2 regions of the Geodermatophilus sp. URMC 64 genome follow, and region 2 is predicted to be linked to the other one. Evidence: riboswitches for the same ligand, from Rfam matches in the RefSeq annotation. Region 2 holds a riboswitch; the other holds the start of a gene.
What was found. A riboswitch is a leader RNA that binds a small molecule or an ion and turns the genes downstream of it on or off. The one in region 2 is predicted to bind S-adenosylmethionine.

Region 1 (3,398 bases), 2.7 Mb from region 2:
CGAGGGGCTGGTCGCCGAGCTGGGCCCGACCAGCCGCGCCGAGGCGCTGCAGGCCCTGGTGGAGGCGGGCATCGCGGTCGAGCAGTTCACGCCCCGACGGCGCCTCGAAGATGCGTTCCTGGCGCTCGTGGGAGAGGGGCCGGTCCAGTGAGCACCGTCGAGCAGCACGTGCAGCCCACGGGCGCGGTGGCCGGGTACCGGCCGGAGCGCACGCTGCGGCTGTGGGTCGAGCTGCGCCGGCAGTTCAAGCGCCGGCGGACCATCGGCGTCCTGATCCTGATGGTGTCCCTGCCGCTCGTGCTCATCGCGGCGCTGCAGCTGGGCGCCAGCGAGGACGCGCAGCAGAACAGCCGGATCAACCTGGTCGACGTCGCCACGTCGAGCGGGCTGAACTTCACGCTGTTCGTGCTGTTCGCGACGACGAGCTTCTTCCTCGTGGTCGTCTACGCGCTGTTCTTCGGCGACACCGTGGCCAGCGAGGCGCAGTGGGGCTCGCTGCGCTACACGCTGGCCACCCCGGTGCCGCGGATGCGGCTGCTCCGGCAGAAGTGGTACGCCGCGCTGGTGCTCTCGGTGGGGGCGCTGGTGGTGCTGGTGCTCACCGCGCTGGTCGCCGGCGGGATCGCCTTCGGCTTCGAGGACATCCAGACGCCGGTCGGGGTCACCCTCGACCAGGGCGACGGGCTGCTGCGGCTGGCCGGGATGGTCGGCTACCTCGCCGTCCACCTGCTCGTCGTCGGCACCCTCGCGTTCTGGTTCTCGACGATCACCGACGCGCCGCTGGCGGCCGTCGGCGGCGCGGTGTTCACGATGTTCGTCTTCGCGATCCTCGACCAGGTCGAGCAGCTGGGCTCGATCCGTGACTACTTCCCGACCGCGGAGGAGTTCGCGTGGACCGACCTGCTGCAGACGCCGGTCGACTCCGGTGACCTGTTCCGCGGCGTCGTCCAGTCGCTGGTCTACGCCGCCGTCTTCACCTGCCTCGGCTTCCGGCACTTCGCCCGCCGCGACGTCACCTCCTGACGGAGGCTGAGCGCGCAGCAATCCTGCGCGCTCAGCCTCCGTTCAGGCTGGCGCGGACGGCCTGGGCCCAGCCCTCGCCCATGGCGGCGTCGGTCACCGTGACGTTGGGGACGGCGGCGAGCCGTTCGGCCATCCCGGGGACGGCGGCGCCGTTGGCGGTGATCCACAGCCGGCCGACCGCGGGGGCCATCTCCAGGTCGCTGGCGCTGTCGCCGATCGCGACGGCGTCGGCCGGATCGATCCCGCGCCGCTGCAGGTCCCAGGCGATCGCGGCGCCCTTGGAGATGCCGCGGGGCATGAGGTGGTAGACCCGCGGCGGCAGCGCCTCGGGCGCCAACGTCATCCGCGACGACACCGGGATCGCGCCGTTGTCCTTGATCGTCAGCCAGCCGGCGCCCTCCTCGGCGAGCCACGCGTCGACGGCCAGCGGGTCGATCCGGCCGCGGAGCATGGCGTCGGCGGCGTGGTCGGCGTGCCACGGCTCGTGCCACTCGAGCAGACCGGGGTGCTCGGCCAGGAGCCGCTCGACGATGCCCAGCTCGGTCATCACCTCGATGGGGGCGCGGCCGGCGTAGCGCTCGGGCAGCTCGCCGGGCAGCAGCTCGACCTCCCGGCCGGTCTGCCAGCTCACCAGGGCGCCGAGCTCGGCGATCAGCCCGTCGGCGGCGAAGAGCCGCGCGGCCTCCAGCAGCTGGTTGTAGGTGCGGCCGCTGACCAGCACCAGCGGCACGCCCTCGCGGTGCAGCTCGAGCAGCGCGGTGGCCGGCTCCGCGGTCAGCTCGCGCGCCGCGTTGTGCCAGAACGAGCCGCGCGGGCCGACCATCGTGCCGTCCATGTCGGTGTAGACGATGCGCGGGGTGGGCGGGCCGGCCATGGGGCCATCCTGACCGTGCGCCGGGGCACTCCGGCGACCTGGGTACAGTCGAGGCGTTCCACTCATCCAGAGGGGCAGAGGGACACGGCCCGGTGAAGCCCCGGCAACCGCCGCCACCAAGGCGGGGAGGTGCCAATTCCGTCCCGCGCGGCTCGACGGCCCGCCGCGGGGAAGATGAGGAGGTAGTCGTCGCATGACCCTGACCGCTCCCACGTCCGCCTACGCCGCCAATCCCGCGCGCGGCCTGGTCTGTCGCAACTGCGGCGCGACGTTCGGCCTGATCGCCGAGCACGCCTGCGCCGAGTGCTTCGGCCCGCTCGAGGTCGACTACGACCCCGACATCATGAAGGCGGTCACGCGGGAGCAGATCGAGGCCGGCCCGCAGAGCATCTGGCGCTACGCCCCGCTGCTGCCGGTGGGGCAGGACCCCGCCGAGCGGGTGACCCTCGAGCCCGGCATGACGCCGCTGATCCGCGCCGACCGGCTGGCCGCCGAGTTCGGCATCACCGGCGGCCTCTGGGTCAAGGACGACTCCGCCAACCCCACCCACTCCTTCAAGGACCGGGTGGTCAGCCTGGCCGCCACCGCCGCGAAGAAGCTCGGCTACCGCAAGATCGCCGCCGCCTCGACCGGCAACCTGGCCAACTCGGTCGCCGCGCACGCCGCCCGCGTCGGCATCCCGTCCTTCGTCTTCATCCCGAGCGACCTCGAGCCGGGCAAGGTCGTGCAGTCCGCCGTGTACGGCCAGACCCTGGTCGCCGTCGACGGCTCCTACGACGACGTGAACCGGCTGACCAGCGAGCTCGCCGAGACCGACGAGTTCGAGGACACCGCCTTCGTCAACCAGAACGTGCGGCCCTACTACGCCGAGGGCTCCAAGACGATGGGCTACGAGATCGCCGAGCAGCTGGGCTGGCGCATCCCGGCCCAGGTGGTCATCCCGATGGCGTCCGGTTCGCTGCTGACCAAGGTGGACAAGGCCTGGCGGGAGCTGACCGCGGCCGGCATCGTCGAGGCGACCGAGTGGACGGTCTTCGGCGCGCAGTCGGCCGGGTGCGACCCGATCGCCACGGCGTTCGAGAACGGCTGGGACGTCGTCAGGCCGGTCAAGCCGTTCGGCATCGCGAAGTCGCTCAACATCGGCAACCCCGCCGACGGCCCGTACGCCCTCGACGCCATCCGGCGCACCGGCGGCTCGGTCGGCCGGGTCGGCGACGAGGAGATCGTCCAAGGCATCCGTGACCTGGCGCGCACCACGGGCGTTTTCGCCGAGACCGCCGGCGGCGTGACGGTCGCCGTCCTCAAGCAGCTGGTGGCCGACGGGCGGCTGGACCCGACCAAGGAGACCGTCGTCCTCAACACGGGGGAGGGGCTGAAGACCCTCGACCCGCTGGAGCCGGTCGTCGGGTTCACCCACCGGGTGGACCCGTCGCTGAAGTCGGTACGGGCCGCGGGGCTCATCGGGTAGGGGCGTAGGCTCCGGGGGACCGGTTCACCCGCG
Region 2 (3,398 bases):
CCGCACGATCTCCGCCGAGTACGCCGCCTGGTGCAGGCCCAGGCCCAGGATCGCCGCGCCGAACTTGTCGATCAGCGAGAGCGTGTCGAAGGAGAAGAAGCTCGGCCCGAACGGGATGCCGACGTCGAGGCTCTGGTACAGGTAGGCGAGGTTGTACCAGAGCAGCAGCTGCAGGATCAGCGGCACCGACCGGAACACCCAGGTGTAGCCCCAGCTCACCGCCTGCAGCAGCGGCGAGCGGGACAGCCGCATGAGCGCCAGCACCGTGCCCAGCGCGAAGCCGAGGACGGCGGTGATCAGGGTCAGCTCGATCGTCGTCACGACGCCGTGCACGATCGAGCGCTCGGTGACGTAGGCGCCGACGATGTCCCACTCCCACTTCGGGTTGGTGACCAGCGAGTGGACCACCATCGCGAGCAGGACGGCGACGACCGCGGTGGCCACCCACCGGCCGGGGTGCCGGGCGGGCACCACACTGAGCCGGTCGAAGGGCGTGCCCGTGGGCGGCGCGACCACCTCGGGACGGACCTCGAGCGCGGTCATGCGAGGTCTCCCTGCGTCTCGGGTGCGAGGTGCTTCTCGAAGGCGTACAGGCGCTGGTCGACCGGCAGGGCGCGCAGCGTCTCGGAGTCGGTGGGGCGGGGGACGGCGGGGTCGAACAGCGGGGTCCAGCCGGCGGCGAGGTAGAGCGCCTTCGCCTCGGGCTGGCGCGGGCCGGTGGTCAGGTACATGCGCGTGTAGCCGCGGACGGCGGCCCGCCGCTCCAGCTCGGCGAGAACGTGGCGGCCCAGGCCGCGGCGGCGGTGCAGGGCAGAGGTCCACATCCGCTTGACCTCGGCGGTGCCGGGGTCGGCGTGCCGGCGGAAGGCGCCGCCGGCGACCGGGGCGCCGTCCTGCAGGAGCAGCACCAGCTCGCCGTCCGGGGGCAGGAACTCCTCGGCGGGGTAGCGGGTGAGCTCCTCGGCGGCGCCGCCGAACAGGTCGCCGTAGCGGGTGTCGTACTCGACGGTGAGCTCGGCGAACAGCGGCGCGGCGAGCGGGTCGTGCGGGTGGACCGGCACCACGTCGAGTGCGGGTTCGACTGCGGTCATGCGGGAACTCCAGGAGGACGGCGCGACGGAACCGCGCGGGCGGACGAGTGCCCGGGCGCAGCGGGGGGGAGCGGCGGAAGGCCGGTCAGCGGGGCGTCAGCGACAGAGGGCGCTGTCGGTGCGCAGCAGGTCGACGGCCGGGCGGCCGACCAGGTCGATGGAGACGTGCCGCACGCGCGGCGTGCCGTCCGGTCCCACGGGATGCTCCTCGGTCGTGTACTGCGGTTTGCGAGCGCCTCGCGCGTTCGCCAGGTCGTCACCCGGGGCACCCCGTCGCAGTGGAGGGTTGCCGGCCAGCGAGCCGGGGCTTGATGCTGGCGCTCAGGACCTGCCGGGACCATAGGCCCGACCCGGGATAGTCGTCAAACTCGATCGGTTTGATAGATATTGGGCCGGGGAACAGCCTGCCGTCTGCCCCGGCGGCACGAGCGGGAGAAGGGAGCAGCCCGTGCACCGGACCGTCCTGGCCTCGCGGCGGCACGTCGACCTGCTCCGCACCGCCAGCGCACAGTGTCGTGCTCCGCGATCCCTGCGCCGCAGCCGCCGCCACGACCCGGAGACCGTCCCCGCATGTCCGTTCCCGCCCGTCCCCGACTGAGCTCCCGCCCCCCGACGCTGTGCGTCGTCGGCGCCGGCCCGACCGCCATCGGCGTCCTCGAGCGGCTGGTCGCCAACGCGCCGGACCTCGCCGACGGCCGCCGGCTGCAGGTGCACCTGGTCGACCCGCACCCGCCCGGCGGCGGGCGCGTCTGGCGGGCCGAGCAGCCCTCGCTGCTCTGGGCGAACTCGCTGGTCGCCGACGTCACCGTCCTGCCGGACGCCTCGGTCGAGGTCGAGGGGCCCGTGGGAGAGGGGACGACGCTCTGGCAGTGGATCGAGCGGTTCGCCCGCGGCCGTCCGGACCACGACCCGGTCGGCGCCGAGGCCCGCCGGCTCGGACCGACGTCCTTCCCCTCCCGGCCGCTGGTCAACGCCTACCTCGGCTGGGCGCTGGACACCGTCGTCGACTCGGCCGGCCCGTGGGCCGACGTGCAGCTGCACGCGTCGTCGGCCGTCGACGTCCGCGTCACCGACATCGGCGCCACCGTCGTCCTCGCCGACGGGCCGGTGATCGAGGCCGACGTCGTCCTGCTGGCCCAGGGGCACCTCGACGCGCACCCGACCCCGGCCGAGCGGGCGGTGGCGCACCGGGCCGCCGAGGCCGGGCTGACCTACCTGCCGACCGGCTACACCGCCGACCTGGACCTCTCCCGGCTCGAGCCGGGGCAGGACGTGCTGGTCCGCGGCGCCGGCCTGGCGTTCGTCGACCTCATGGTGCTGCTCACCAGCGGGCGGGGCGGCACCTTCGCCCGGGACGACGACGGGCGGCTGGTGTACCGCCCCTCCGGTCGCGAGCCCCGGCTGCACGTCGGCTCGCGGCGCGGCGTCCCCTACCGGTCCAAGCTCGGGTACGTGTGGCCCGGCCCGCCCGTGCCCCAGCGGTTCTTCACCCCGGCCGCGGTCGACGAGCTCTTCGGCGACCGGCTGCTCGACCTGCGCGCGGACCTCGCCCCGGTGATCGCCCGCGAGCTCGGTTGGGCGCACTACACCGAGCTGTTCCGGGCCCACCCGCAGCGCACCGCGATGCCGTGGGAGGAGTTCGCCGAGCGCTACGCCGCGTCGCCCGATGCCACGGCGCTGGTCGCCGAGGCGGTGCCCGATCCACGCGACCGGTTCGACCTGGCCGCGCTCGACCGGCCGCTGGCCGGCCGGCGGTTCGACGGCGCCGACGCCCTGCAGGAGTGGCTCCGGGATCACGTCCGCGCCGACCTCGCCCGCGCCGCCGACCCGGCGTACAGCATGGACGCCGCCGTCTTCACGTCGCTGCTGTTCTGCCACGGCACCGTGGCCGCCCTCGTCGGCGCCGGGCGGCTGACCCCCCGCTCGGAGGCCGAGGACCTCGGCGGCTGGTGGATGAACCTGTTCAGCTACCTGGCCAGCGGCCCACCGGCACCGCGGCTGGAGGAGCTGCTCGCGCTGTCCGAAGCGGGACTCGTCCGGTTCCTCGGCGCCGACGTTCAGCTCAAGCTCGACGACGCCGCCGGGGTCTTCCGGGCCCGCTCGGCGTCGCACGACGAGGTCACGGAGGCCCGCGCGCTGGTGGAGGCCCGGCTGCCGGTGCCGGACGTGACCGGCACGCCCGATCCGCTGGTCACCCGCTTGCTGCTGCGCGGGACGGGCACGGAGAAGCTGCTCGCCGACCCGTCCGCCGGGGGCAGCCGGGGGACCGGCCGGCTGCATGTCGACGCCGAGCACCGGGTGGTCAGC

Region 1: another riboswitch for S-adenosylmethionine. It lies ahead of thrC (threonine synthase); the one in region 2 lies ahead of ACWIYF_RS12185 (GNAT family N-acetyltransferase).

Annotation. Positions count from the first base shown of each region.
Region 1 covers NZ_CP199955.1:5,171,382-5,174,779, reverse strand. Annotated here, with positions in the region: gene ACWIYF_RS25330 (alpha/beta fold hydrolase) at 1-151, shown strand, start outside; gene ACWIYF_RS25325 (ABC transporter permease) at 148-1,023, shown strand; gene ACWIYF_RS25320 (HAD family hydrolase) at 1,055-1,897, opposite strand; SAM riboswitch class I at 1,957-2,078, shown strand; gene thrC (threonine synthase) at 2,091-3,365, shown strand.
Region 2 covers NZ_CP199955.1:2,479,166-2,482,563, forward strand. Annotated here, with positions in the region: gene ACWIYF_RS12180 (amino acid ABC transporter permease) at 1-543, opposite strand, end outside; gene ACWIYF_RS12185 (GNAT family N-acetyltransferase) at 540-1,091, opposite strand; SAM riboswitch class IV at 1,309-1,420, opposite strand; gene ACWIYF_RS12190 (putative leader peptide) at 1,540-1,689, shown strand; gene ACWIYF_RS12195 (FAD/NAD(P)-binding protein) at 1,662-3,398, shown strand, end outside.